2 linked regions of the Chlorogloeopsis sp. ULAP01 genome follow. The protein of the gene in region 1 binds, or shares a complex with, the protein of each later gene. Links are inferred from orthologs where the notes say so. Each region holds a gene or a part of one and is shown on either strand. Other genes may lie near its edges.

The links.
Region 2: the proteins of tsaE (region 1) and tsaD are in contact, whole or in part, in a crystal structure (PDB 6N9A), measured with the Thermotoga maritima proteins. The link is inferred for Chlorogloeopsis sp. ULAP01 from one-to-one orthologs. Residues at the interface, in WP_004082108.1 of Thermotoga maritima: Leu37, Gly38, Lys46, Lys57, Val59, Lys60, Ser61, Thr63, Phe64, Thr65, Leu66, Met67, Val69, Pro71, Tyr82, Arg83, Leu84, Asp86, Asp88, Phe89, Asp93, Ile128, Asp130, Glu131, Arg134; in WP_004082750.1 of Thermotoga maritima: Cys10, Asp11, Arg49, His50, Leu82, Gly84, Gly135, Gly136, Glu154, Thr155, Leu156, Asp157, Asp158, Ser159, Glu162, Asp165, Lys166, Arg169, Leu170, Tyr175, Lys213, Thr214, Leu217, Tyr218, Gln221, Arg222, Asn324.

What each region holds. Positions count from the first base shown.
Region 1 is NZ_JAUDRH010000007.1:159,185-174,559, forward strand. The notes cover bases 7,186-10,010. They hold tsaE (tRNA (adenosine(37)-N6)-threonylcarbamoyltransferase complex ATPase subunit type 1 TsaE), read right to left. Parts: upstream 8,918-10,010; coding sequence 8,453-8,917; downstream 7,186-8,452. Other genes in these bases: QUB80_RS15560 (hypothetical protein), read left to right, coding at 7,260-7,538; QUB80_RS15570 (gluconeogenesis factor YvcK family protein), read right to left, coding at 8,937-10,010. Outside these bases: QUB80_RS15525 (ABC transporter ATP-binding protein), read right to left, coding at 1-459; septal nanopore formation protein FraI, read right to left, coding at 679-1,326; UDP-glucose 4-epimerase GalE, read left to right, coding at 1,618-2,616; QUB80_RS15540 (hypothetical protein), read right to left, coding at 2,960-3,133; QUB80_RS15545 (hypothetical protein), read right to left, coding at 3,151-3,786; QUB80_RS15550 (urease accessory protein UreH domain-containing protein), read right to left, coding at 4,193-5,419; QUB80_RS15555 (M28 family peptidase), read left to right, coding at 5,623-6,756; more of QUB80_RS15570, read right to left, coding at 10,011-10,370; crossover junction endodeoxyribonuclease RuvC, read left to right, coding at 10,545-11,036; QUB80_RS15580 (MGMT family protein), read left to right, coding at 11,055-11,366; QUB80_RS15585 (dienelactone hydrolase family protein), read right to left, coding at 11,490-12,320; QUB80_RS15590 (hypothetical protein), read left to right, coding at 12,307-12,534; QUB80_RS15595 (zinc-binding dehydrogenase), read left to right, coding at 12,590-13,537; QUB80_RS15600 (damage-control phosphatase ARMT1 family protein), read right to left, coding at 13,590-14,813; QUB80_RS15605 (hybrid sensor histidine kinase/response regulator), read right to left, coding at 14,924-15,375. UniProt on the Escherichia coli protein: Required for the formation of a threonylcarbamoyl group on adenosine at position 37 (t(6)A37) in tRNAs that read codons beginning with adenine.
Region 2 is NZ_JAUDRH010000003.1:460,928-476,300, forward strand. Bases 3,864-6,686 are described here. They hold tsaD (tRNA (adenosine(37)-N6)-threonylcarbamoyltransferase complex transferase subunit TsaD), read right to left. Parts: upstream 5,896-6,686; coding sequence 4,831-5,895; downstream 3,864-4,830. Other genes in these bases: QUB80_RS08290 (alpha/beta fold hydrolase), read left to right, coding at 3,864-4,812; QUB80_RS08300 (photosystem I reaction center subunit III), read left to right, coding at 6,391-6,686. In the rest of the region: QUB80_RS08255 (Tic22 family protein), read right to left, coding at 97-897; QUB80_RS08260 (hypothetical protein), read right to left, coding at 1,011-1,175; QUB80_RS08270 (GNAT family N-acetyltransferase), read right to left, coding at 1,727-2,278; QUB80_RS08275 (hypothetical protein), read left to right, coding at 2,595-3,314; QUB80_RS08280 (hypothetical protein), read right to left, coding at 3,379-3,510; QUB80_RS08285 (hypothetical protein), read right to left, coding at 3,543-3,764; more of QUB80_RS08290, read left to right, coding at 3,796-3,863; more of QUB80_RS08300, read left to right, coding at 6,687-6,888; psaJ (photosystem I reaction center subunit IX), read left to right, coding at 6,925-7,062; QUB80_RS08310 (hypothetical protein), read left to right, coding at 7,099-7,272; QUB80_RS08315 (photosystem I reaction center protein subunit XI), read left to right, coding at 7,599-8,117; gmk (guanylate kinase), read right to left, coding at 8,327-8,926; extracellular matrix/biofilm regulator RemA, read right to left, coding at 9,099-9,365; QUB80_RS08330 (transglutaminase TgpA family protein), read right to left, coding at 9,894-12,218; QUB80_RS08335 (PatU), read right to left, coding at 12,490-13,461; heterocyst differentiation protein HetZ, read right to left, coding at 13,454-14,644; QUB80_RS08345 (hypothetical protein), read left to right, coding at 14,848-15,345.

The sequences.
Region 1 (15,375 bases):
GACTGGTAGTGTCAGACTATAGGCAAACAAAGTATTTGCCAAACTTAAGACTGCAAAACCCAACAACCGCCGGATATTATCTACATCGCTAGTGGCACGACTAATCAAATCACCGGCAGTATTAGTTACAAAGTAAGCTGGTTCCAGCTTTAATAAGTGTTCAAAAATTGTTTGTTTAAGTTCAAATTCTACCTGACGCCCCACGCCAAAAATCCAAATGCGGGAAGCCATGCGAATTAGCCACATTGCCGAAGTGAGCAAGACAATGGGTACTACATAGTTTAATAATTGGTTAAAGCTAAAAGCTGCCGAAAGTTTGTCAACAGCCGAACGAATTAATAAAGGAATGTAAACACCCAATGCATTGACAGTGAACAAAGCAAAAATACCTAATGTCGCATCCCGCCAATGGGGACGTAGGTAGGCACCAAGTTTAGCAAGGCGTCGTGTTTTTGCCATTCCAGCTATTTTGCACTTTTTAATCGTAGAGTATGCCAAAATCTGGCATTTTGTAGCTGCCGACGGAAATATATAGCAAAACTAAAGACAGGTATTTAAACAAGCTTTGAGACTAAAGTTTAATAAATTACCCATCCATAAACTGCTATAAAATTAAAAAAAGGTCACTCAGCTACAAAAGTAACATTATGACCTTTTTTAAAGCCAGTCTTTTTAAACTTACGACTGGCGTCCGCGCAAGAAAAAATAAACCTGATTGAGATAACTTTCCCAGACTCGCGTCGTCAGCGATAGTGTTTCGGCATTGGGGACAAAATCTTCTAACCGCAAACCTCTTCTGGGAATGTCATTAGGAGTTTGCAAAAAATAAGGTGAAACTGCCACAGGCGGTAGGATGCTGCTTCCTACATCTGACACGCTAGCGATAGTAGAGTCTGGTTTGAATGCCACTAGTGTTGGAGATAAAGTTGAATTCAGGGCTGGGTTAAAATTACTTGCCGTCGCTACAGGCGATCGCACTAAAAAGTAAGCAACAGCTGGCGTACTGGCCAGTAGCATAATTGTTAATGCCCAAGCTAGATATATACCTCCTGGCTTATCTATCGCTCCTGCCTTCATCTTCTGAGCCGCAAGAATTAACAGCAACAGTGAAGCTCCCAAAGGCTTGAGTGGAAAAGAGACTACCCTCCATAAAGAGGCTACAGCTGGTTCGTTGGGGTTAATAAACGACAGTAAGATAATCAGGAAAAGAACGACTAACAGCAATCGTCCAACAAAAGTCCCTGAAGGATAAAATCTTTGAAACAAAGTGACTAAGATAGCTATGAGCAGTAGCCACAGAAGTACCCGGCTTAACAATATAAACATAGATTAACTCTCAAATCTTTTTTTGCGGTCAGCCTAGTTGTTTTGGAAAATTGAGTTATTTTACCGTCAAATTGTAATCGCACTGTCACTAACTGCAAATACCCCACAACGCCACTCCTATGAAAGGATATTTCCGCAGGGGGATGACTATCCTTCACATCAAGACTACCGTCGTAGTGATTTTAGAGCAATTTTTGTCAAGTGACTGCAATATTTGTAATTTTCAAGATCAGTAATCCTGTTCAGGTAAATTAATTTAATTGAGAAGTTGTTTAATTACAAGGAAAAACTATGTCGCCTGGAAAGCCCACAATTTTGGTTACAGGCGGGGCTGGATATATCGGCTCCCATACAGTGCTTGCTCTAAAGCGAGCTGGTTACGAGGTGGTAATTCTTGATAATTTAGTGTACGGACACCGTGACTTGGTAGAAAAAGCTTTAGATGTAGAGCTGATAGTGGGAGATACAGGCGATCGCACCCTGTTGGATAACTTATTTCAAAGCCACGAGATTGCAGCCGTAATGCACTTTTCTGCTTATGCCTATGTGGGAGAATCAGTTGTCGATCCAGCCAAGTACTACCGCAATAATGTCGTAGGCACCCTGACATTGTTAGAGGCAATGTTAGCTGCTTCTATCAAGAAATTTGTCTTTTCTTCCACTTGTGCAACCTATGGGGTTCCCAACATTGTACCCATCCCAGAAGATCATCCTCAAAATCCGATCAATCCCTATGGCGCTACCAAGCTGATGGTAGAGCAGATTCTTTCTGATTTTGATGTCGCCTATGATTTCAAATCAGTGCGCTTCCGCTATTTCAATGCCGCCGGCGCAGATCCAAATGGTTTGTTAGGAGAAGATCACAATCCAGAAACTCATTTGATTCCCTTGGTGTTGTTAGCGGCTTTAGGTAAACGCGAATCTATTTCAGTTTTTGGTACAGACTACCCCACAACTGACGGTACTTGTGTTCGAGATTATATACACGTCAGCGATTTAGCAGATGCTCACGTTTTGGGCTTGGAATATTTATTAAAAGGCGGCGACAGCGAAATTTTTAACTTAGGAAATGGCAACGGCTTCTCAGTCAAAGAAGTGATTGAAGCCGCCAAGCAGGTTACAGGCAAGGATATTAAAGTAGTGGAGTGCGATCGCCGCCCTGGAGATCCACCAGCTTTGATTGGTAGTGGCGATAAAGCCCGAAAAATTTTAGGTTGGCAACCCCAGTACTCAGCCCTGCCAGAAATTATCACTCATGCATGGCAGTGGCATCAAAAAAGACATCAATAACAGATAGGGAACAGGGAACAGCAAAACAATGTGTGTAATTAATTCTGCCTGAGTACTTAAATGGTAGGGGCATCCCTTGTGGATGCCTTTTTATTGGTGCTTGATTATTCCACGCCAAAGCCATAAGTAGGTGGACATAATTAAATATAAAATGCCAACTTCTAAAAAGCAGACGGAAATAACCTTTTCCCTTCTGCCCTACAGGTACTCTACCTTGAAGCCCTTCGGGTTCGCCAGTTCACGCCAGTCGCTACCCTCCGGGAAGCCGCCCTGACGGGCGTCTACAAGTCGGCAAAGCCGCCCAACGCGCTGGCTCCTTTATGCCGGGAAACCCTTTCGCCAGTCATACTATTTCACGAAAAGGCTGATATGGATGTACCCCACCGCCTACGGCACCTCCCCTTACTAAGGGGAGGTTGGGAGGGGTTGAATATGAATCACTCAAAAAGTGAAATGGTATCACCTGCGGAGGGAAACCCGCCAAGAGTGCTGGTTCACCACCGCAGTGGCTCACCATCTGCCTTCTATTTATACCTACTCTCTATTTAATTGTTGTACTACCGCAAGAAAAACGCCAACTACAATCAAACCAAAAGAAGCGATCGCCCAAAGTGGCAAACCAGAAGTTCGTGCCTGTGTAAAATTCTGATTTCCATCCTGTGTACCTCGCGAATTTTCTGACACCTCATTACCAGCTGCCACAGTGACATTGAACTTTAACTCAAAAGGTTTAAAACTTGCCCCTGTTTTGGGTTTACCACGCAGTTGTAGTTGGTAAGTTCCTTGCCGAGGGAAGGTGAGTTCTGTTCCAGGTACTCCTTGATAGCGCTCCGCCGTCAATGCTTGCAAAGCTGGTTCCAACAAAGGAGGTTCTCCAGATGCGTGAGGTTCCGCATAAACCTTTAACTGACAATTACACTCTGCTAGTCGAATCACCCTACCGCCTTTGCGAGTCAAGGCAAACCATGCTTTTGTCCGTTCTCCAGCGCGAGGATTGTCATTTGGTTCTATGTGGAGAATTGCACCCACATCCCCTGTCGTTTTCACCTGATGGGCAAATGCGGCAGAAGTATGAGAAAGAAAATCAACAAACAAGACTAGCAATAATATATACTTTGCCGTTACATGGCAGCGTCGAGAAGTGTTTTGTAACGAACTTTGTCTGAGCATTGTGGAGGCAGTAGTCTCTAGTGAGAGTGAAAATACGACTGCTTTTGAAAACGGCAAATCAAATTCTCCCTGATTGTGAAACACTGATTTTTAAGCATGAGAATATCATTACAAAATTCTTGCCATACAAGCAAATTTTTAGTCGAACAAGGATTCTTAAAATTATTTTTTGTATTTTATTATTTAAACATTTGTTATTGTCAGATTATCACCATTAAGACTTACGGAAAATTACTCTAAAATTCTCTTTACTCCCTGTTCTCTCTGTCCTCTGCGGTTTATTATTCCATGACTTGTGCGTAAGACTTGACCATTTTCCAAATTAAATTTGCCCAGGTGCTTGTATATTTTTCATCAATATATAGACGCCTTTTTTTATTTTAATTTAAATCAAGATTGTATAAATTTAACGTGACTTACTCAAGGGTACATAAAATTTTTCTAAAGATAGTATCGACCAAAAAAAGCGATTTCTCACTACTAATACACCAAAAGTAATTATTACCAACAATACTGACGCTAATTTGTTGAAATCATTTAATCGCAAAGAACCAAGGTAATGTGAGCCAATCATAATTGTATGAATGGCAGCCAAGATTAAAGCCGGTATACTCAAAAGATGAATTTGCCGCCAACGCTTACCGAAAAACTTTTGTAAAGAATCAAAACTCGTTAATGCGGCGGGAGTCATCAACACCAGTGCCACTACACCCGCAGCCATTCCCCACTGAAAATCTGGCGGCAAAAACCAGAAAGCAGCAAAATTCCATTGCAGTGAGTGCTCTATCATGTGGGTAGTGTGAGCAACAGAAAGCACAAAAGCCCCTACTCCCAAAGCACGACGATAACGCAAGGGTGCAGCCCACAAACCGCTCACAGGACGAGCAATCAGCGCCAGCATTAACAATATCAGCGCGGCGTGTCCAGTGTAATCTACCATTGTGTCGCCCGTTCGCAGCAGTGTGAGTACACCAATGGCAAGAGTTAACCAACCACCCAACCGAAACAATTGACTGCGCCTGTCTTTACTTACCAACGATGTAGAAACACCAACACCTAACATCGTAGGTAAGGTTCCTATGCCAAAAGCCAGCATAGTTGCTGCACCCATCTCCAAATTACCAGTTTCTGCGGCTTTAATTTGGGCAGCATAAAGGAAACCACAAGGCATTAAACCCCAAGTCATTCCTAAAACTGCTGGTGTCCACCATCTGCTTTTGAGGGAAAGTTTAACCATACCCGCGCTCAAGCGGTTGTGTAAACTTCCTTTTAACAGGGGGTGCAACACTGGTATGCGGGGCAAAAAGTTCGGTTTAATTTGTCCTAGCCCAAACCAAATCAACATCATGCCTGTGACAATTGCAATCCACTGGCGTAATTCACTACCAATTCCTGCAAGTTGTCCACTCTTGAGTAATATCGAACCTAACGCACCAATTCCAGCACCAACAAGGGTGTAGCTTAGGAGTCTGCCAAAGTTCAGCAAAGTATGAAATGTTAATTGCTGCTGCCAATTGGGAGTTTTTTGTTGATGGGATAGAGAAAATGCTACAGCCAAAGGGCCACACATTCCCAAACAGTGTCCAAAACTTCCCAGAAACCCCAAAGATATGATGAGTAAATAATCTAGCATATTGGCGGCTAATGGCTAATCGACAAGATTTACGATTAGCAATTCCTAAATTATGTAATTAAGCTAGCCCAGTTGTTGCGAAAAATTTCTTGGGCATAGCCAATCATGAGGAACTTTAAAGTAAATTTTTAACTCTGTCAAAAGACAACTTGTCAAACTTGACTAAAAGGCTATCCTAAATCAGGAAGGCACGGATAAATCAAATGAAAAAGTGGATTTGGCTGGTGCTGGCGATACTAGTAGCGTGTGCGGCAGTTGTTGGCAGCGGATTTCTCAGGCAAGGTGAGCAACCATCGGTCATTGAAACTATTAAAGTTGAAAATCCGCACTTGGTGGAAGAGGACACGGGGACACGGGGAGGTGGGGACACGGGGAAAGTTTTTGATAGTTTCTCCGCGTCACCGCGTCTCAACCTCTCCGTTTCTTCCCCTCCCCAAGTCTCAGCTAGCAAGCTGTTTGTCCATGTTCAGAATTTAAACTTTAAACGTTATACAGATGCAGAGCGATCGCGTACCCGTGCTTACATTACCGGGGAACTAAAAAAATTAGGCTGGAAATCCCAATTGCAAAAGTTCTCTGACGGTGTAAATGTTTTTGCAGAACGAAAAGGCACTGATAAAGAAGCAGGAGCTATTCTTGTTGGAGCACATTACGATACCGTTGCAATCTCTCCCGGTGCTGATGACAATGCTAGTGGTGTTGCTGTGCTTTTGGAAATTGCCCGGCTTTTTGGTTCTCGTCCGACACCAAAAACTTTACAAGTAGTGTTTTTTGACAAAGAAGAAGCAGGATTGTTGGGTAGCAGAGCTTTTGTTACCAAAACCGCACACTTGTTGAAGAATCTGCGCGGCGTCATTGTTATGGATATGGTTGGCTACGCTTGCCACACAGCAGGCTGTCAGCAGTATCCTGCGGGTTTGCCTATCACACCACTCAGCGATAAAGGTGATTTTTTAGCAGTAGTTGGTGATACAGAACACTTACCACTGCTCAATTCCTTTCAAAAAATAGACCAAGAAGTAGCGATCGCCAAAGCAGAGCGGGGCAAACCTTCAGTCTCTCTACCACCTATATTTACCTTGCCAGTTCCGCTCAAAGGCTTGCTAACACCAGATACCCTACGTAGCGATCATGCTCCATTCTGGTTTCAAGGAGTAGGCGCAGTACTGGTGACAGATACCGCCAATCTACGCAGTCCACACTACCACCAACCCAGCGATACACCAAAGACAATAAACCGTAATTTTTTTACAGGAGCAGCACAGGCTGTTGTCAATGCTACTACGATTTTATTAGAAAATAAAAAGGCTTTGGATACACCAACATCAAATTCGTGAACTACTCCAACTATACCCTAGCAGAGTCGAAGCAGATTTATCTCCAAAAATACTCATTTTTTAACTCCTAAACGCTTCAAAGCATAGTCAGTATATATTTCTGATTCCACCTCCAATGCCTTGTTGGGAGCTGCGATCGCTATCGCGTAGATCACTACCCAGATAAGCTCTCAGGGCGAGATGTAGTTGATATCATTCAAAGTCTAGCCAAAGAAGAAGGCTGCGCGGTTTTACTTATAACGTATGACACCCGCATTCTAGATATAGCCGATCGCATTATTCAAATGGAAGATGGTCGGTTACAAGAATTTTCAAATCTTTACTCATAATAAATATGTATAGTCCATGACATTAGTCATACGAAATCTTCATACTAAAGTTACAGTTGTATTTGTTACGTCTGACACTAGCGCAGAACAGCTTCAATTTATACAATACCAGGGATAAGGCATCAAGCCGAATGCATTTTATGTGCAGGTAAGCAAATCAAGGGGGATTTTTCGGTGAGTTACTACAATTTTGATGAACACTTCTGGTCTGCCCAGACGGTTTGTAGCAAAAAAGCATTACCAAAGCCAAATCCAAAGATTGCTCGTATAAGTAACATAAATGTATTAAAAGTAATTTTGACTTTAGGATGCATTGGGATTTGGACACCATTGCTGCTTCAATTCTTAGTTCCTGTTATCAATCAGAATCAGGAAGAAAGTTCTCTGTATGTTGATAATTCTGGAGCCCATCGCCTGTTACTGAAGCGAGCCATTATTTTAAATAACCAGTAATTCTTTTTGAAGTAGAAAAAGCAAATTAAATCTAAAAAGTGCGCTGTAAGATTTCTGACTTCTAATAAGAAGTTGGATAGCTGTGCTTTTAGTTTATTTATCTGGAAAAATCAATACTCTTCATGTCTATTCGGAAAGTATTCTAAATTTTGTATTCTTTTTTTAATATTATTTTTAATTATACTATAGCCTTTCCCACTCTGGTGAGGTACGAAATGACCCTTCCCCAACCCTCCCCTTGCTAGAGGGAGGGTGCGCGATAGCGCGGTGGGGTGTACTTTATTTGCTTGGGAAACGCTATAAGACAAAAAATATTATTCATGTGTGAATAGCGAACTTAATTTGAAAACCCTAAGTATGAAAATAAATTAGAAAAAAATTTCAATTTTATACAAGTTTGCTTTGATTTTTCTCTAGGACGTAGAAATAAGGTGTTCTAGTAAAGCTGAGAATAAACTTTAGCAAATGATTTAAGAATTGGAATGAAATAGTCACACTTAACTAGTATTCATAAATTTCAGTGTTTGAGAATCCGGATCTCTTATCTAAAGTTTGTAGAGAATGAATACGGAATCACTCACTGCAAAAGAACAAAACGACCATGATTACAGTGTATGAAACCCTAGTGTTAATTGTATTATGCTAACTTTTAAATTTGTGTTCCCGCTTCTGAAAACTGCTATTATTGGGATTAATTGGATTCGCTTCTTGATACTCAAATCATCTGCAATATTAGTCAAAAAATTAGATAAATCTCATGATTTTTGCAGATGTTAATACTGAATTATCTATTTTGGCAACAATCGAAACAATATTTTGGTAAGGGTAATAACAATGGAATGTAATTGTTATGGAGAACGTGGTAGTGGTCGATATAAATATTTAAATGTAAAAAAATAGCCACATTAGTAATGTCAATGTTTACCAAAAGCCGAAATTTCTTTGCTAATGCTACAGTTACATGGTGTTATTTCGGCTTGACGAGTCCCTTCATCTCCATATTTCAAACATAAACTTATATAAGTATGTGGTTTGTAAGGCATTCTATCTGCCCATTCAATTGCCACAATACCAGGATATACCTCTACACCTTCCCAGTAAGTTTCTAAGTTTAATGCTGCAACTTCTTCGGGCTCTAAGCGGTATAGATCTAGGTGATAAAGGGGAAGGCGTCCCTGAGTATATTCGTTAATGAGTGTGAAAGTTGGACTGACAATCGCTTCGGTAATACCCAAACCTTCGCCAATGCCTTGCACCAGAGTTGTTTTGCCAGCACCTAAATCACCTTCTAGTAAAATGACACTACCAGCATTAAGTAATTGACCGAGAGTAATACCAAGCGATCGCGTAGCCTCTGTATTTGGCAGCAAAATTTTCATATTGGTCATTAGTCATTGGTCATTGGTCATTAATCATTCTCCCCTTGTCTCCTTGTCCCTTGTCCTTTTTCCCCCAATCTCCCCATTTTCCATGATGAACTCCACCGTACCATCGCAACAAAACCCGTGCTAGTCGTTGGGGATCGTGACGTACACAACCCGTTTCATCTTCATGCATAACATTAGCCAAAACGATCCTTCGTTCCATTTTGGTTACCTCTTCACGATCTAAAAAGACGGGATGAGAGCGTTGTTGAGCATAACGAATAAGGGCGCGGGCAGAAGGAGATCTTTTATGTACCAGTACAGCATTAAATAAGCGTCTGCCACCACAAGCTGCATCAATTGCTCGAATGTGTTCACTAACAGTGTATCCCTGAGTTTCACCTGGCTGAGTCATGATGTTGCAGACATAGATCCGGGGTGACGTAGAAGCGGCGATCGCATCAGCAATTTCTGGTACCAACAGATTGGGAATTACACTTGTATATAAACTACCAGGCCCCATGATAATATAGTCAGCTTCTTTTATTACCTTAATAGCTGCGGGTAATGCCGGAGGATTAGCGGGAGTACAGCCTATTTTGACAATATTACCTCCTGCCTCGGTAATTTTTGATTCGCCTTCTATACGGCGTCCATCGGATAGCTCCGCCCACAGGCGAACATCACTAAGGGTTGCTGGCAAAACTTGTCCCCGCACTGCTAGTACTTTGGAACTAGCAGCAACTGCTCGCTCCAAATCCCCGGTAATTTCACTCATTGCCGTTAAGAATAAGTTGCCAAAACTGTGGCCTGTTAAACCATCACCAACACGAAAACGATATTGAAATAATTCTGTTAATAACTTTTCTTCATCTGCCAATGCAGCCAAACAGTTGCGAATATCTCCTGGCGGCAAAACACCAAATTCCCGCCGCAAACGTCCCGAAGAGCCACCATCATCAGCAACGGTAACAATAGCAGTAATATTAGCGCTATAGCGTTTTAGTCCTCTTAATAACGTAGAAAGTCCTGTACCACCACCAATGACGACGATTTTTGGCCCTCGGTACAACCGACGGTGTGCAAGCAACACATCCACCAGTTCTTCATCGCCTTCTGGTCTTAGTACTTTAGTAATTGAACCTACCGTGCGGGTTTGTCCCCAAAGAAGCAACAACAGTCCGAATAGCAGAACTAGAGGCCCGCTAATATAGTTGGGTAAGATGTTAGTAATAACTGTCAAAAAATCCCTAAGTAGCTCCAAAGTCCAAAAAATTGGCGTTAGCTTAACCCAAATCGCCAACCCCAGAGACGCTAGCAATACACCCCCAACGCTAATTAATAACCAACGTTTTACAGATAGTCCTGGGGATAACCACTTGAACCACTGGTTAACTCGATAGCGAGTGCGACGGCGCGACTGCTGTTGCAAAGTGTTAAGGGCTTGCCTGAAAAAACCAATTGACATACCTAAAAAAGAGCAGTACTACAAACAATGGTTAACAGAGAATTTACACTACCTGGTTTCATGTCCAAGTGTGAAATTACTACATTTTTCACTTTCATGAAACCAAAAGCGTCGAGTTAAACTTGTCAAACTGCCCTGTAACATAACACCTGGCGAGCGTGGATCTGAAAGTTAATGGAAAAGCAAATTTTAGGATTAGACCCTGGGCTAGCCACCTTAGGATTTGGAGCAATTATCTGTAATCAAAATCAAGCTCAGTTACGAGATACCTCAATAAATATGCTAGATTACGGTGTTATTAGTACATCAGCAGATACGGAAATGGGACAACGGCTTCGTACTTTGTACGAAGATTTACACACCTTGATTGAGGAGTTGCAACCCGACTTGGTAGCGATTGAGAAACTATTCTTCTATCGTATGGGAAATACTATCTTAGTTGCTCAAGCACGGGGTGTAATTATGCTAGTTTTAGCGCAACACAATTTGCCGTATGTGGAATTTACTCCCGCCCAAATTAAACAAGCTTTAACGGGCTATGGCAATGCAGAAAAATACGAAGTTCAACAAGCTGTGGCACGAGAGTTGAAATTAGATCAAATTCCTCGTCCAGATGACGCAGCAGATGGTTTGGCAGTAGCTTTAACAGCGTGTTTTCAATTGTAAAAGTCAAGCGGGACTCTTATGTCTACTTATGACAATATATATGCGATCGTGCGCCAGATACCAAAAGGTCGAGTAGCAACATACGGGCAGGTAGCGGATTTAGCTCACTTTTATGGCAAGGCACGTTTAGTAGGATACGCTCTTTATCAAGTTGATGAACGCTCATCAGATATACCGTGGCATCGAGTTATTAATTCTAAGGGAGAAATATCTTATTCACCTTTGCGACAGGGCGGAGATCATAGACAGCGATATCTTCTTGAACAAGAAGGAATAATATTTAGCTCTAAAGGAAGGGTTAATTTGCATCAGTATCAATGGCAGCCCTAATACGATTTTGGATTTTGAATTTTGGATTTTGGATTGGAAATCGTCTAGTTGCTGTTAAGTACATACGCATAAATATTCCCCATTCTCTGTTCCCTGTCCCCCGTTCTCTATTCCCTTATCTACTCATACACCATGCTGCTTAAACCATGCTTGTAAGCGTTTCCATCCGTCTTTAGCTTCTTTTTCGCGGTAGGAGGGGCGATAATCGGCAAAAAAGGCATGAGGTGCATCCGGATAGACAACAATTTCTGATTTACTGCTGCTTGATTTGAGGCGATCGCGCATTTTTTCTACCGTATCAAGGGGAATGCCTGTATCCTTGCCACCGTAAAGTCCGAGAACAGGAACTTTTAACTCAGACGCAATATCAACAGGATGCCTTGGTGTCAGTTTGGTTGTATCGCCCACCAATCGCCCGTACCATGCTACACCAGCCTTAACTTTAGGATTGTGAGCGGCGTACAGCCACGTAATACGTCCACCCCAACAGAAACCCGTGATTCCTAAGCGATCGCCATTACCTTGAGCAGACTTCACAGCCCAAGCCACCGTGGCATCGAGATCGGACATTACTTGAGCATCAGGGACTTTCGCTACTATTGGGCGAATTTCTGCTATGCTGCCTAAGTTGGAAACATCGCCCTGGCGTACAAACATTTCCGGAGCGATCGCCAAGTATCCCAGTTTAGCAAAGCGACGGCAGATATCTTGAATGTGCTCATGTACACCAAATATTTCCTGAATCACCAACACAATCGGAAAATTCTTGCCTGTAGCAGGCATAGCTCTATAGGCAGGAATTTTGCCATCTTTGACAGGAATTTTCACTTCACCTGCGATTAATCCTTTGGCATCGGTGGTGATGACTTTGGCAGAAATTGGTTGCACTGCTAGAGCGAAACCCGTTGCCAGGGTGGCAGTGGCAATAAATTGGCGGCGCGTGATTTCTTTCATAAATAAGGCAGAGGGCAGAAGGGAAGACTGGGACAAGGAGAAGGGGAGACAAGGGGCAAGAACGTCATCCGATTTCACCGTATCCCCATGTCCTCTTCTGTCTGCTGGACATAAGCATTTTACGTTTAATTATGTCCATCTACCTAATATTTTTGAGCAATTTGGAACGATTAGCCAAGTTCAAGGCTTAGTCAAAAAAGCGATCGCCCCCTAAGGAAAATTCTTACCATAATGTCTCAAGAGGTATCATAATTGAGGACATCTTCAATATGAGTAAAATACGTGCTGTCGTTGTCGATCCTAATGTGCAGGGGCGTTTAGTACTGCGTGATGTAGATGCACCCACGCCTGCTGCTAACGAAGCAACGATCCGGGTAGCGGCAATTTCTCTCAACCGAGGTGAGGTGAAGCGTTCCACCACTGCTGAGGCTGGTTGGCATCCGGGGTGGGATTTGGCGGGAACAGTAGAAACCCCTGCTGCTGATGGTTCTGGGTTCGCTAAAGGAACGCGGGTTGTCGGTTTACTTCGTTCTGGAGCTTGGGCAGAATTAGTAGCAGTACCAACCCACTCGCTAGCAGAATTACCACCATCAGTATCCTTTGCTCAGGCTGCTACTTTGCCTGTAGCTGGTTTAACAGCTTACCATGCTCTACTCAAAGGTGGTTTGCTTTTGGCTCGCCCCGTATTAGTCACAGGTGCATCTGGTGGTGTTGGTAACTTCGCCATTCAACTAGCACGTCTTAGTGGTGCCCAAGTAGTAGCACATATTCGCACTCCAGAATATGAGTCTTTTGTTAAAAATGCCGGAGCGGATTATGTTGTCATTGGTGAAGAACTCTCACCAGCTAGTGAATACGGCCCTTATCATTTGATTGTCGAATCAGTAGGTGGCAAGACTTTAGGAACGGCTTTGGGCTTGTTGGCAGAAAATGGAGTGACAGTGCTACTTGGTGTTTCTGGGGGAGCAGAGGTAACATTCGATGCACAACGTTTTTTTGCAACAGGTGGTGCGAGTTTATACGGCTTAATATTGTTTCACGAACTACAACGAGAATCAGCAGCAATTGGATTAACAAGGCTTGTGAATTTGGTAGCAGCAGGTAAGTTGCATCCACATATCGATTTAGAAGCTTCTTGGACAGAAGTTGCTGATGTAGCACAAAAACTGCTCGACAGAAGTTTTCCTGGAAAGGCGATATTGCATATCGCGGATTAGACACATAGGGCATCTAAAATTAGAGCGATCGCCAGAGGCGATCGCTACTTTTTTAGACAAATTGCACCACACCCCATTGTCCATTCGTTAACCAATCAGGATCGGATTTTGGCACTTGCTCAACAACTTCAGGTGGAATGCCTGCTGCTACTTCTGATTTGAGAGTACGTAGAGCTACTATTGGAACAGGTAAATATGACACTATATCTGCAAAATTAGTCGTATAATCCCAGTGCCTATCTCCCAACAATCTGCGATAATTTGCGTCACCTTTGATAATCAGCAAACTTGCATTTGCTAACTCATTTTTGAGTGAATCTGGTATTTCCCAAAATGCTAAAGGCGATGTCCAAAAATAATCATCGCCTAGAACTAATTGCCCTGCTGTCATATATGCTTGCAACCTTTCACCAACAACTGAAACTTTTTCATAGCCAGATGTTGCTAAAAACTCTGTTGTATCGTTTACATCTTTAATCATGGCATCAGAAACAAAAGTAGGGTGAGGTTTCAAGTGCAGCTTAACTTGACTAGCAATACCACTACCTAATAGAAAATCTACTAAACATAAGTCGCAAACAAGTTCAAACCCAGCATTATCGACGATAAAATCAATTCGCTTACCTGGATGATTAAGTAATAACTTCGTTACTTTATACACATCATTTACTAAAATATGAGCTTCTTGGCTTTCGATGTCAAAACGACTGCGATTTGCCTCAAAGGCTGACCACAAACTCAAGTCAACTCGATTACCCCAAAGTGCAAAATATATTAGTGCAGTCAAAGCAGTCTGGTGAATCTGACTAGGTTTTTGGGATTCTTCTAACCAATTTGTTACTTGAGTGCCTAGAGCGATAATTGCATCTAGAGATGTGTTTAAACCTTGAGATTTTTGCAATTGGAACGGATCTACACCTTGCCATTCACCGGGAAGAAAATAATTAGTAATGTTGAGAATGAGCCGATAAAAATAAGTTTCGGCAAAGAACCAGGGAATATCTACCCAACGTTGCCCCTTGTATGGTTCTAGATATTTATCCCAAGCTGCAAAATCTATATTAGTATCATTTACCAAAGGTAATAAATAACCCGATGGCAGTTCATTGGCTAGGTTTTCTAAACTTTCATTAATGTTAGGTGAAAAATTGTTTTCAGCAATAACTCGGCGAGCAATTCCAGGCATTCTTTGAGTGACTGTAAACTCAGTGAAAGTGCCGCGTTCTGATCCGACAAGGGGTGCTGGCAAGGGTAAGTTGGGAATTTGTGATTTCATCACCAAAATTTTCTCTTGTAAAGATTCAGGTCAAAAAACAGGAATAAATGAAGTATAAGCAGTTTGATGACCAGAAGCAGGAATCCCTCAGAGTAGTTTTGGGGAGAATGTCACCGAATCGGCAAAGCGATCGCAAATTCAGTTCCTTGCCCTGCTTGAGACATAAAACTGAGTTGTCCCCCGTGTTTTTCCTCTACAATTTGACGAGAAATCGATAATCCCATTCCTGTGCCCTTACCAACCGCTTTGGTTGTGAAAAGGTAATCAAACATCTTCTGTTGAACTTCTGGCGGTATACCAATACCGTTATCTGCAATCCGAATTACAACATACTCATCTGCCACAGCTGTTTGAATCTGAATTTGTGGGGTTGGGTACTGGTGATTGGGTACTGGTGATTGGGTATCGGGAAAAGCTCTTCCTAGTCCCCACTCCCTAGTCCCTAGTCCCTCTTCTAAAGCATCGATCGCATTCGCCAGAATGTTCATAAACACCTGATTGAGCAGTCCTGGATAACACTCCAATTTAGGTAATTCCCCGTAGCTCTTAATCACTTCAATTG
Region 2 (15,373 bases), on another replicon or contig:
GTGTAGGGAATTTGAACCAGGAAAATAAATTTGCTTTTTTCTATTCATTACTCTGATTTTTAAAACTGTTCACTGTTTACTGATAACTGAGTGTAGTTATTTTTTCGGTTGAGCAGGTGGTGCTTGGTTAGAAGCACTATTTTTAGGAAGTGACTGGATATACTGTCTAGCCTCTGGAGACGGGAAAAATACTACTTGCTCCAGCCACTTGTCGTTTTTCTCCTGTAAGGTTTTTATAATTCCATCAACATCCACTACTTGGATATCGGCTTTAGGAAACTTTTGCTTCACCTGCTTCAACAAGTTGTCGGCGTCTTGCTTGCTTGTAAACAGAGGAATATATTCCTTTTTATCAGAACCCAATTCAATTGGGACATACCCTTTATCTGGTGCGAATCTCACAAGAAAAATAGGTACGCTCCTAAACTGTTTTATATCTTGACCGCTTTGCCGCAATAATTCCATTGCTCCTTGAATTTCCCGATCTACGGGTTTGAAAGCAAAGAATAGGCGATTTGGCTGATTTTTAGTTTTTTGTAATTGCTGATAAATTACTCCTAACGGCACTGCTGTTACCTGTAAACTTTTTAGCATTTCTGCTTGTTTTGGGTCTTTTTCTGGAGCATTCCGTAGCTGGTTGACAAAAGTTTGAGCTTCTTGCTGGCTCATATAAACACCTGTCACCGAACTGCCTTTTTGGGCATTTTGTCCTTCTAAGGGGCGGCTGAGTGGCAACCCTTGAGGATTTGTGATTAAAAATACTGGTACTTGATCCAGTATTTGTTTTATTTTTTGCTCTGATAATGCTAGTACTGGGGCATTTCCGCTTAAAAAAGTTGACAGCAGAGTACTCCCCACCAAACCTAATGTTGTACCCCAGCGAACCAATGAATTCATGACTTCTCCTAGCATCAATACTTCAATCAAGTCACATGAACAATAAAATTGGCACAGCACCAACTAGTTTCAGTTATGATATCCCGATCGCTAGTTGATTGTGCTTGGATTTGTCAATTCACCTTGAGATTGACTTCAAAATCCTGTAGATAGATGCTTGTTGTATTTTGCTTCCAGGCGAAGAGAAATTTTCCGCTACTGGAGATGACAAATGCCATTTTATTGCTTTTACTTGGCATCGTTGACTCTACAGGATAGTAAATAGTTCCATCCATCATAATCAACTCATGTGTTAAATCTGACGTAAGATTATCAAAGCTATAAAAATTTAGTTTTTATTTTTGTTAATTTAATAGACTTTTTTAAAATTAGCCAAAAATACGTGAAGTAAAAATACGCATCTTCTAGGAATTATAAATTACTTATATTTTTTTCAGCCATCCAAAATTAAAATATAGTCAAGTTTTGTTTTTTCCTTAGAGAATATAAAAAACTCCAGAACTGATAACCAGTTCTAGAGTTGTAAAAAATTATTTTATTTAAGTCGGGATGACAGGATTTGAACCTGCGGCATCCTGCTCCCAAAGCAGGCGCGCTACCAAGCTGCGCTACATCCCGGTTTCACTATTCTACAACAGATTTGGCATTAGCAGCCAGTTATCAGAGAAACTGCACAGCAGAAGATATGCACTCTTTTAAAGAGTATAAGCAAGTTGATTGTCTGTCAACCACTATCACTATGTAAAGCCTGTGCTAAAAATTTCGTACTTCAAAATCTCTGCAAGCGTGATTGAAACTGATGACACCAATAGCTGCTGTTATGTAGAAGTTATTGGGGATACCAGAACATTCCTTTAATGCCTTCTGGATCAGACATGAAACCCAAACTTCGATAAAAGTCTACAACATGGGGATCGGCAAACAGAGTAACATTACTAATTTCTTCACCCCTAAGTTTCTTAAGCACATATTTCATCAACGCTTTACCCAGCCCTTGGCCTTGGAAGTCTGGATGAACTACCACATCCCAGATAGTAGCGTTAAACGCATGATCTGAGGTAGCACGGGCAAAACCAATGAGCCGCCTTTGATTTCCTCGCACTTGCCACATTGAGGCAACGAGAAAACTATGCTCAATAGCTTTTTTTACTTTTCTTAAAGGACGACGCGACCAACCAACGGCATCACAGAGTTCTTCAAGTTCGTATAAATCAATATCTCGTTCTGTGCTAAAAACAATGCGAGCCTCCTGCGAAGGAGCTCCACTAACGCTAGTGGCACCAGAGTTGCTCGCAGCTTCTACTGTATGCTCTTCAAAAGGAGTTGTTTTTGTTGTCGTGAACGGTTCAGAAGTACTAAACCAAGTTTTCCAAAAACCCATGCCAGCGTGGTTCGGGTAGTATAACTGAATTGGTTTCTAATGAAAGAGTGTTGATTAACGTTTTACTGAACTACCCATTTTTGCTCCCTAACACTTCTATCTTTAAATTAAGTGTTGTTGGAATTTGCAATGGTCTGTATTTCAGAAAGCGCTGATTTCACACCAATCATTTTCAACTTTAGCATTTTGTAGTAAATGCTAGGAGAAATTAACCAAAGGGATCACAATCCAAGACAAAATTGTACATTACACAATTGTATATAACAGCTATGAACGCTTTCGGTTTGATGACAGCAAGTAAGGCTTACACCCAAAGATGGCTTCTGGTTTAAAATCTTCTACATTAGAACTCCTAAAGCGCTTTAACCGCGCTTTCCCTCAGTTTTATGAACAATTTGTCAGCAGTGAGATTCAACTGCAAAATTTGCGGTTAGCCTATCGCCTATATAAATCTAGACGTGCCGTGATCGAGCTCAAACAAGAAGGTAGTAAAAGTGCTTTACATTTTGCTTACCGCAATCAGTCGTTTCTCCTCAGCGATATTTTTGGTGTGCTGGCAGCTTACGGACTAACGATTCACGGTTTGAGTTTATATGGTCAGATTAAACCGCCGATGTTGGTATTTATCAAGCTCCTCGTTTCTCGTGGCAGCAAAGTTCTGAGCGAGAAAACTTCAGAAAATGTCTGTCGGGCGATTCGAGAAGCTTTAGCAGGACGATTTGAAGTAGAAGAGATGCTAGCGGTAGAATTCAATCTTGATACAGGTCTAGAGCAAGTACAAACAGAATTTTACGTCGATCCGGTCTTTCATCTTCCTGCTTTAGTAATTGAAGCTGATAACCAACCGGGACTCTTTTACAAGGTGATGTATGCTATCTGGCAAGAAGACCTTTTGGTCGTGAATGCCAATTTGCTAGTTTGGCGTGGACGCACACGCCTAATACTTTATTTGTTAGGGCCAAATGAAAGTCTGATTCCAGAATATCTAGGTCACAAAATTGCTGAAGGGGTAAAGCAAAGATTGTTAGGCAAGTGAGTCAATAGTTATTAGTAATTAGTCATTAGTTAGTGGGGGTGGGTTTTGCTGATTATCTTGGCGTTCAAACTGATAAATTATCTTTTAAACCCGCACGGCAGTCGCACTCGACGCGCTTAACCCGACGCCAGGTGACGCCAGGTGCTACCCTGCGGGAAGCCGCCCTCTGGGCGTCTACAACGCGCTTAACCCGCAAGGGCGCACTGGCTCCTTTATGCCGGGGAACCCTTACTTTCGCTTATCCACTTCGTGTCTACGCCAGTCGCTACAAGTCGGCAAAGCCGCAAGGGCGCGCTGGCTCACCACCGCACTGGCTCCGCAAGGGCGCGCTGCCTCCCGTACAGTAATTAGTAGTTCTGTTCCCATCTCCCCGTGTCTTGTGTTCTGTGGTGCGTCTACCTCAACTCGCCAATTCTTGGTTGACAGAGTACTACCACTTACTTTCTTCAATCGCACTCGCTCTTAAGGGTACGATAGAAGTATGGCTACCATCGAAATCTTGGGCGTTCCACACGCATACGAACTTACAGCTCCTACGTCCTGCCCTCATACTCTAGTGTTTATTCATGGTTGGCTCAACAGCCGTGGATACTGGCAACCCTTAATTTCCCGTCTGTCTGCTACTTTTCAATGTTTATCTTATGATTTAAGAGGTTTTGGTGAGTCTCAGCCCAACGGGAAAACAGATATTACTCGTGAAGGAACTTCTTTCTACCTGAGTTCCAATGATGGCAGTGATTTTGTTGATCCCTTTGATTCTCTTTATACGCCAGCTGCTTATGCACGGGATTTAGCAATTTTGTTAGAACAGCTTCATATTACCAGTGCTTGGCTCGTTGGTCACTCCTTGGGAGGGACGATCGCTCTTTGGGAAGCTGCTCAAAACCCTGATCGCGTCCAGGGAGTAATCTGTGTCAACGCAGGTGGTGGTATTTATCTTAAAGAAGCTTTTGAGCAATTTCGCTCGGCTGGACAACGATTTTTGCAGATTCGTCCTCGCTGGCTCTGGCAACTACCTTTGATTGATTTGCTCTTTAGCAGGGTAAGTGTGGCGCGTCCTTTGGAACGTCATTGGGCGCGTCAACGGGTAATCGATTTTGTTGTAGCCAACCCAGAAGCAGCCCTGGGAACACTGCTAGACTCCACAACCGAAGAAGAAATTAACCGCTTACCTCAACTTGTATCCCAACTGAAGCAGCCAGTTTACTTCTTAGCCGGTACTGAAGATAAGGTGATGGAACCAAAGTATGTCCGTCACTTAGCTAGTTTTCATCAGTTATTTCAATACTGTGGTGACAATGTTATTGAAATTCCTAATTGTGGACATTTAGCAATGTTAGAGCAACCGGATGTGGTTGCAGCTCATATTGTTTCTATTGTTGCTGTGCAAACTCAAGTAGAAGGAGACAGTGAGAAAGTTGACGAGGAGACTGCGGTGGAGAGTGGGAGAGAAAAGGACAAGGAGAAAATATTTATACCTAATAAGAATGCAGAATGAATTGATATTCTAAACTACTTAAGTTGTGTGTTCTAAGTTCTTTTGTTGATATAACTGCATCACATCTGTCAGCCCCAGTCGAGATTGGACGCTGAGTGTCAAAGGAGATATGTGTCCTCGGTTAAGATGATCGGCCGCAGCACACCCAATCATGGCGGCGTTGTCAGTACAAAATTTTAAGGGGGGAAATAATACGCGCAAGTTGTGGGCTGCTGCTGCTGTTTGCAAGTGTTGTCTTAAACCACTGTTGGCTGCTACACCACCACCAACAGCAATAGTATCCAAACCGTAGTTGAGAGCACAGGCGATCGCTCGTTTGGTAAGTGATCGGGCTACTGTATCCTGAAAACTAGCTGCCACATCCTTTACTGGTACAGGTTTCTGCTGTTTTTCCAACTGCTGTACCAACCGCAATACAGCTGTTTTTAAACCACTAAAACTTGCATCATAGGGATGATACCCGCCACTAGGTAAGGAAACTTTTCCTTCCGGCAAGCTAAATGCCTGGGGATTTCCCTGTTGCGCTAAACGATCAATAATAGGGCCACCTGGATACCCCAATTGCAATAGACGCGCTACTTTATCAAAAGCCTCACCAGCAGCATCATCACGGGTTTCACCCAGAGTTTTGTAATCACCACAATCATTAACGTAGATCAAGCTTGTGTGTCCACCGGAAACAAGTAAGCTCAGAAAAGGAGGATTGAGTGCAGGCTCGCTCAGATAAGTCGCGTAAATATGTCCTTCTAGGTGATGAACGCCTAAAAATGGCTTATTGTACAGCATGGCTAGAGTCTTGGCAGCAGTTAAGCCAACCAGCAATGCCCCCACTAGCCCAGGCGCACAGGTGGCAGCGATTCCATCAATTTCCTCCCAGCCAAGTTGGGCTTGTTCCATTGCTTGAGCGATCGCTTCATTAATTGTTTCTAAATGCTGCCTTGAAGCTACTTCCGGCACTACCCCCCCATACCGACTATGAACAGAAATCTGAGAGGCAATGATACTACTTCTCAGTAGACGATTGCTAACAATTGCGACAGCAGTTTCATCACAGCTGGTTTCGATTGCTAAAACGGTTGTCATTACACAGTTACGCCTAATAAAGACTAGTTTGAGAAACTTTAACTTTTATTTACTTCAACTTTACTCGGTTCACAGGCAAGAGTATGATTGCCTTAGACTCAAAACCCGACAAAATAACAGGAAATACAGGCATATTGATCAGATTAACTTCTGTCAAAAGCCTAGTTGATCCTGTTTTAATTGTGGATTCCCCTCCACAAACTCACAAAAAGACAAAATGGAAACTTTGTATTTCTATTAGTCTTTAAAATTAAAGATGCTGCCCAAAAAGTGAGTTAGAAATGGACACAATTCTTGCTCACCGCAGTTAGAAAAAGGCTGTCATGGTTCAGCCATTGGGTATAAATCCCATAAACATAAAATAAAGGTAATCTCAGCTTTTACCGATATTTTATGAAACTATAATGACTTGATAGTTCTGCAAATCAAAATTGTACAAGCCGCTTCGTTTTGTACAAGAAATATATTTGTTTCGTCAGAAAAGGAAACAATTCCATGCGACGCTTGTTTGCTTTGATTTTAGCGATTTTTCTTTGGTTTAACTTTGCTCCGTCTGCGAAAGCACTAGGGGCAGATCTCGTTCCTTGTAGTGAATCTCCTGCTTTCCAACAGCGAGCACAAGTTGCTCGCAATACTACAGCCGATCCACAATCTGGTCAAAAGCGATTTGAGCGTTATTCTCAGGCTTTATGTGGCCCAGAAGGTTTACCTCACTTGATTGTTGATGGTCGTCTGGATCGTGCTGGCGACTTTTTGATCCCCAGCATTCTATTTTTGTATATTGCAGGCTGGATTGGTTGGGTAGGTCGCGCTTATCTACAAACAATCAAGAAACAAGGAGGCGATGTCGAACAAAAAGAAATCCAAATCGAAGTTCCTTTGGCATTGCCAATTATGCTATCCGGATTTGCTTGGCCAGCAGCAGCAATTAAAGAGTTGCTTTCTGGTGAATTAACAGCAAAAGATGAAGAAATTCCTGTTTCACCACGTTAGTTTAGCTGTACTTATTCACTAATTGGAGATTAATTCATGAGTAACCAAAGTCCTTTCTTAAAGTTTCTGAGTACAGCACCAGTAATCACAACAATCTGGCTGTTCATTACAGCAGGAATTTTAATTGAATTTAATCGCTTTTTTCCTGACCTGCTTTTCCATCCGTTACCATAAATTGCTAACGGTTTTTCATAGTTGAGATAATGATGAGTGGTTAGTGGTGAGCCAGCACCGCGGGAGGGTTTCCAACGGACAGTTCCTACAACGGGGGGAACCCTCCGAAGTCGCCCCAACGGGGGAAACCCCCGTACGGCGCTTCTGTTGGCAACGGACTGTCCTCCTCCACAGGTGACTGGCGTAGACGCCGAAGGCGGCTTCTCGTAGAGTACCCGAAGGGCTTCAAGGTAGAGTACCCGGAGGGTTAGTGGATGGTTGTCAAAACTAATAGCAATCAGCTACTAACTATTAACTACTAACTATATAATTATATAACAGCAGTATTTAAAAAGAATTAATTCACAATAGGTAGTAAAAAATTTTCTTTTTTAATCTTGTAATGCTGGAAACAGCATAAACTTTTCACATCCTTAAAAATAAATATAGATAACTAAATTAATTTTTCTAAACTTAACGTTCAAATAACATATCAAACTAGGATTATTATTAATATAAAATGTTGCCACCATATTATTTAGAGGCGAAAATCAAATATGGCGCAAGCAGTTGATGCATCAAAAAATTCTCCAAGCGATCCCAGAAATAGGGAAGTAGTTTTTCCAGCATTCCGCGATCCACAAGTTGGGAACCTAGAAACACCAATTAATTCTTCTCCCTTTGTGAAGTGGTTCATTGGTAACTTACCAGCCTATCGCCCTGGAATTACTACCTTTAGAAGGGGTTTAGAAATAGGCATGGCTCATGGTTACTGGATTTTTGGCCCCTTTGCTAAATTAGGCCCGCTGCGGAACACGGTTAATGCTAACTTAGCTGGCTTACTTGGAGCTTTGGGCTTAATTGTGATTTTGACTGGTGCCTTATCTCTTTATGCTAATAGCAATCCTCCTCAGCCAGTTAAGAGTGTAACTATACCGAATCCTCCTGAAGCTTTCCAATCCAATGAAGGCTGGAATGGTTTTGCTAGTGCTTTCTTAATTGGTGGTATTGGCGGTGCAGTAACAGCCTACTTTTTAACTACCAATTTGGGACTAATTCAAGGTTTGTTTGGTTAATTTAGTGATTTGTTAGTAGATAGTGGTAAATCACCAATTACTGTACGGGCAGGTTTTAACCACATTCTCTTTGTGAGAATAAAGTATCTATAATAAACCCGCCCCTACTAACAAAAACTAAAGGACACAGAGATCAGGCATTGCTTTTTCTTTGTGTCCTTTTTGAGTTTTTCATAAAAAGAATCAGGTGATTCTTTAGCAGTAAATAACTAACCAAACAAAACTGCTTCTATAGAATTGAGAGCTGTTTCAAAATCGTCATTAACGATTTGAATATCAAATTCATTGGCAGCATTGATTTCTTCTTGAGCACGGTGTAAACGGCGGGCGATCGCTTCTTGTGAATCTTGTCCCCGACTGCGTATCCGTTTCTCTAATTCATTAAAAGACGGCGGCAGAATAAATATACTAAGAGCGCTAGGAAAGGAGCGACGAATTTGTCGTGCACCTTCTAGCTCAATTTCTAAAACAACCAATTTGCCAGAACAAATTTGGTCAATCACTGGTTCGCTGGGAGTACCGTAATAGTTACCAGCGAATTCTGCCCATTCCAAAAATTTACCAGCCGCTACTAATTGTTCAAATTTGCTGCGGCTAATAAAGTAGTAATCCTTGCCATCTACTTCTCCCGAACGAGGAGAACGAGTGGTAGCAGAAACAGAATAATACAGTTCTGGATGACGCTGCAGAAGCGATCGCATTAAAGTACCTTTACCTACACCACTAGGCCCTGTCAAGACAATTAGCTTGCCAGAGGAAGGGCATTCTTTGGTATTAGCACCACTCTTAGAGAATAAAACTTGCATCATCCGCTTAACCTGTGAATTAATCAATAAAACTATTCATTGGTCATTAGTCTATTGGAGTTGGCAAGAGACTGTTGACTAATGGTTTTTGTAGCATGAGTGACAAAAACTTGTCTAATTCACATGTTACTGCTGATACCGCACCAATAGAGGTAAGTGTTTAACCCACCTTAATTTAATTATCTACCACATGATGATCGCGGGAAATTACAAACCGATTCGCTACCGTTTCTGGCTGAATCGCCGAAAGAATAACATGGCTGGAATCAGTAATAATTACAGCCCTGGTACGGCGACCGTAAGTTGCGTCAATAAGTTGGCCTCGATCTCGTGCATCTGTAATAATCCGCTTAATCGGGGCAGACTCTGGACTGACAATGGCAACTACTCGGTTAGCAGAAACAATGTTGCCGAAACCGATGTTGATTAACTGAATGTCCATAAAAAACTGACACCAAATGCGGTGTGAGAAGCTTATAAATAACTAATTTCCATGTTATCCCCAAAAAATTGCACTTACAACGTCTATTTTCACCTTAGCTTTTGTTTTTAAATAAGAAACGCTTTTTTTAGCTATTTCTCAGATAATTCATCTAAAAATCATACTCAAGATATAGGTAAAATAAGACCATTCAAGCTATTTAAAAGGTTTTACAAATTCAATGCTTCAACTTGAACTATTTAATTAGTTTCCTAACAAGTACAATACAAATAAATTAATATTAGACATTTAGAGAATATATAATTACTTCACAAAAACGCTGATTTATGGTCACATTAAAAGAGAAAATAATTTCATCAGTCTAATTGTGAAGATTCAATCGGCTGTAGTGCTTTCCTGCAATCAATTGTTCTCTAGTTCAAGGCATTAATCGATTTGTTTATACGCTAACTCACTCCAGCCCTCTTTTTGGTAAAGAGCAGGCTGGGGTGAGGTTATTTTATGATGGGCATTTTGACGGAGATAATATCACTTGTCGCTGCGCGAGTTGACTTGTTGCCATCTTTGTCGCAGTCTGTGCAAATCAGGGTTATAACCACCATAACGCCAGCTAACGTAGGCTTGGCAGATGTCATCTATTACCTCAGCTGTTTCTACTGAGTGATGTTGATATGAAACTTTGGCATACTCAAGCGGTGTTTGTGCAGGATGCTTGCTTAAACCTTTTTTATTTGCCCACAACAGCATTTGTTGATAAAGGTTTTCCATTGGCGGTAATTTTCTCAAGGCAAGGCGATGGAAGCATTCTCGCCACAGACTCCAAGCCAGCCAACCTAAAAAAGATATGATTGTCGCCAAGATTAAACCCGTGAAAATTCCCAGCCAACCTTTGAAGAATAGTGATACAAACCAATAAAAAACTTTGCTGATCCAGGTGAATATTATCCTAAATATATTGTTAAGTAATCCTGTTACCGGAGATGGTAACCACCCAGCAATCCAATTCCAAAATTGACGCAAAACACTAAAAGTCTGAATTTCTTCTATAGATGGAGGAATTAAAGGATGATTGGGAATAGGATCAAAAGCAAACCAGCCGTATTTAGGAAAATACACTTCTGTCATTGCATAAGCATCGGTGTTGCGGACGACATACATCCCGGTAAACGCGTTAAACTCTCCAGATGCAAACCCGGCTACTAACCTAGCGGGAATACCAATAGAACGCAGCATCACCGTCAGCACTGTGGAAAAATGGTCAGGATAACCACCTTTGTGCTTAAACAAAAAAGCTTCTACTAAGTCTTCGTTTTCTGCTAAATAAGGTAAGTCTAAAGGATTGTCTGGAATTTGATAGTTTTGCTTTAAGTACTGAGCCAAATAAAGAACCTTTTCATAGGTAGAATCTAGCGATTTATTTGACTGACTTACCTTTTGTTGATTGTAGTTAGCTAATATTTCTTCTGTACGTTTGCGTACTTTTTCGGCGATTTCTGAGGGTATTTGTAAATAGTAATCTTTAAAACTTTGTGGATATTTAGTCGAGGCTTTTCCTAGCAAAGTCCGATCACGGTACGGCACTTGGGAAATGACAGTGTAAGTCATGCCTTCTGATAATCCTACAGGTGCTCGCAACCCATCTTCTGGATCTACTGCAATGATTGGTGTCGGAAAGTAAATTTCTTTGGGATATGCCATTGCTGGAATCAAGTTAGGCAAATCTGACACCACCGTATAAGTTTGCACTACTTCTTTGGTTTTAGCAATACTGGTTAGTAGATTGAGAAAAATTTGATAACTCCAAGGTGATCGCTTGATGCGTTTGACTTGCTCATTGCGCGAAATCTCCCATCCCTTACCTGTGTAACGATCAAATGCTAGTACTCGCCAAAAACCTTCTACCTGCGATCGCACCCGCATCACTACCTTGGGTTTCATCTCACCCCGCAGGTTTTGGTTCATCTGACTATTAAAACCGTAATAAAAACTATCATCTACTTGTCCCGGTTTGCCACCACCATTGCCGTTTTCTGTGCCGTTACCACCATTGCCTTGATTCTGATTTTTCCCTTGGCGCACATAACCGGGATTGATAATGCTACGCCCTGTAAAATTACCTTTGACGTTAATCGCAGAACTGACTGGAAACATCCGCAACTGATAACCAGGCAAGCGGGGTAAAACAGCAAAAATTGCTAAACCGAGTCCAACAACTATCAAAAAATTCAAAATTAGAAATCTAAAATTAAAAGAGGAATTCCCGGATTTTTGGGAATTCCTCTGTTGGAAGTGTTCATGCTCAGTCTTTAAATTCTCTAAACCGAGCCGGGAACGATAATCTAGCACTAAAGTCGGCAGGGCGATCGCTAAAAATAATAGCAGTATGGGAGCAAACGCTAAAGTCTGACTGAGCGAAGCTGCCACCCCTAATAGAATTAGCCCGATCACAATTGAATAACCCAAGTCTTTGCGACGGGGCATATCAAAACAGTGCAGTACTTGCAGTTGGATTAATAATTCTGCCAAAGCCAGTCGCGTATCATTTGATTCTCCCACCAATCGCCCCAAAAAAGCACCTAGTGCCACTAACATTCCAATGGCAATGCAGAATTTGACCGAAATATTGCGATCGCAGCGACGGTAATAGCTCCAAATTCCACCCACTAAACTCAAGGGTAATGCCCACAAAGTGAATTTAGTCTCTGCGGCAATATCCGTTGCCACAACACCCATAATTACCAACGCTAGCACTAGCACCCTGAAGGTAATTGAATCTTCAACATCTGCCAAAGGCGACTGCGACATTGTTTGCCGCCATTTATTACCAAAAGGTAGACGCCAAAGCGAACTCATCCTGGAAAAGTTAAACATTGTGATTAAAAAGCAACTGATGGTGATATTGAGCACAGTAACTGTGTCAACACTACTGATACAGTACTAGCACAATGCGAGTGAGATACACCGTACTCCCTCGCATCAAAAGTTGCTTTTTCATTGCAGCTGCTTGTAGACGCCCTAATAACTGTTTCTTAAAAAATTAACTTGGTTTTAGAACCAGGATGATACTAAATCTCACAACAATAGCTTTAAATTCAGTTTTAGTGCTAGCGATGGCACTTTTCGGCTACGAGGTGGGAATAATCACAAACGACAATGGCTGTTGATCTATTTCTTTCAACTCTATTGTCAGAGTGTAAGTTTGGTTGAGCTGCACGCCACCTAGTTCGACACTCAAGCAACCTGGAGTTGAACTCTGTGCTTTAATTTGCGAGCCATTTCCTTGAATTTTTATTGACCCTTTGGAGGGTAAATCACCTTGAACCCTGAGTGTACCTACTTGACCTTGAAGTTGGTATTCTACACTCAAGTTTAAAACACCTAAGCTAGTTAGCCATTGTCTGACTAAAGGTTCAGTGTTTGAAACATACAGAGTCAGACTCTCTAGCAGTTGTTTTGCTGCCAACAATGACAACAACATCTGCTGGCGTGGCTGTAAATCCGCATAGTCGCCTGCCAATGATGGCAACTTGATTTTTTTACTACGAGTCGCACCTGTTAGCACCACTCCAGCCAAATTGTTTAATGTTTGGAATTCGTTAGGGAAAAAGTTTTCTACAGCCTGAATTAATTTTGGCCCTAACAGCGACGAAGATGTTATCAATGCTTGACATTTATCAAGCAATTGCCGGAAAATACTATCCGGTAGAAGTATTGGCAGATCGAGATTCGACTGTTGTGCTGCCCACCCCCAAGTAGGAACTAATACAACAGCTGGCTCGTCTAAATACTCCGGATAGTCCGTGATTTGAGTTTCCCAAGGAAATAAAGGTGGTTGGCTCTCAGTTTGACTTTGGAGCCGACGTTTGAGAACAGCTTGAAAACGTTCTTGCACAGTAGGAATTTCTCCCAATCGAAAGTTCTGGAGCTTTAATTCCGACTCTTGAGAACTACTTGGAAATGCAGTAGCTCTCTGGAGAGGGTTTTCCGCTCCGTGGGTGTCCTTACGTTCTACTTTATTAAAATCTCTTGGGTTGTCAGAATCTGTCAATAACCAAGATAAAAAATAGTTTTGTAAGGATTCTGAGTCACTATTCATTAGTAGAAGCACCCGATCCGGATACTAGGGAGTTACGAATTTCCCAAGCTTGTTCAAGAATTTTAAACCAGCGTTTCTGAAGTTGTGCCATTGACAATCCTAGAGTTTTAGCGATTCTTTCATCAGGTTGTCCCTGTTGCTTCAGTTCTAATAAACACCGCTGCTTTTCGTCAAGTTGTTCAGTATATACCTGCCATTGTTGGGGAGTTAAACCCAAGTTGGTGTGCAAATCTGCTTCCAACCACTCGTGAACTAATTCCCAACGATGCAATAAAGCAAATCGAATTAAATGATATTTAAAGCGTTGCTGTAGATAATCTCTTTGACGGGGGGTTAAACCCAAGATAGTCTCGATTTCCTGGGCTGATAAATCTTGAAGTCGGAGGGCGAAATAATCAGCACAATCATTCTGTTGCCGTTCTTCCAGATAATTCATTAATTCTGTGATCACAACCGATCGCAATGTCTCTTCTTGAGCTTCTGGTTCTGGTTGTGTCGCCATTGCAGTTCGTAATTGCTGTACTGCTGGATCTTCCCAAGAGCCATCGGCTTCATTTCCACTACCTTCTGCGGCTTGCTCTATGTCTACACAAGTTTCTGGGGGTTGCTGTTGTGAGAACGTTTGTGCTCGGAGGATGATTAATTGCTGCTGACGCCCTGGCAGGGGAATTCGTCGCTTGCCGTAGCGCTCGGTAAATGCCATGTACTCTGCGAGTTCCAGCAGTGTCTGAGGACGATAGCTCGCCTCTAGTTGATTCTCTCGCCGAAAAGCATTTAATGCCTCTAGATAAAAACTTTGTAGAAAATCTTCAATAACTGTCAGTCGCCCCTGATAGCTCAATTGTCGTTGGGGCGGATTGATGTAGCGATAAATAATTGCACTTAATGTACTGTGTAATTCAACCCTACCCCGATTTGAACCCAACTGATAGTACCTCAGACACTGTTGCAGGCGATGTTTAGCTAGAGCCATTGCTGAGTTTTCTACAGAACCGGAAGCCTGAATGCGTTTGCTTTCATGGCAAATCCGGTAGACTTCAGCTGCAATCCGCATCGCTACTGCGCGACAGTTCTGTTGAGAAGCTTTGGTTGACTGCTGAAGTTCTTGAAATAGGAATGGAAATATCGCCTCCACGCCAATAGAAACTTCTCCCTGAATAGTTGTGGTTGCGGCTGATTTTATCATCTCGTGTTTAAAGTGTCCCTAAAATTAAGCATTTACAACCTGTATGGCTAGGAGTATTGGGTTAGGAGCTTTGCGTGTAAGCTAAACGCAGGTAATCCTAACTTAAGGATGTGGCTGGATTTACGATTCCCAATTATTGTTTGATTGTTGGCACAGCCATTGAAGTTATTGCCAATACCGAAAAGCCGTTACAGGTAATTATGAATTTAGAAGCACAAATTCAATTGTTGATTGAAAATGCACCAAAAGATGGTAGAACACCAAAACTGGTTGCGGCTATCGCTCCCGCTCTCAGTGCGATCGCTCAACAGTTAAGCCACTCTAACTACTATATTCTCCAAAACCTGGATCAGGAGTGGGTTGTAACTACCTTGAGCAACCGTGGAAATCCACAACAACAAAAGCGGGTCGTATATGCTTTTTCTACCTTACAGGATATTCCCGCTTCTTATGGTGCTGGGCTTGACCCTCAGGTAATGGCTACCCCTATGCCTGTCACCCACATTTTGTTTCAATTAATGGCGTTAGAACCCGTAGATAGTATAGTTTTTTTAAATACTAAATTTGACCGTAGTACTAGCACGTCTAAAACAAATACAAGCGAAATCGAAATCAAGCGCGTTGACTTGCAAAATCTAGTGAAACAATTACTGCAACCTAATCGCAGCCGTACTCAAGTACCTCCCGATATCGCTTGATTAATTAGAGTTTAGGGACTAAATGCTG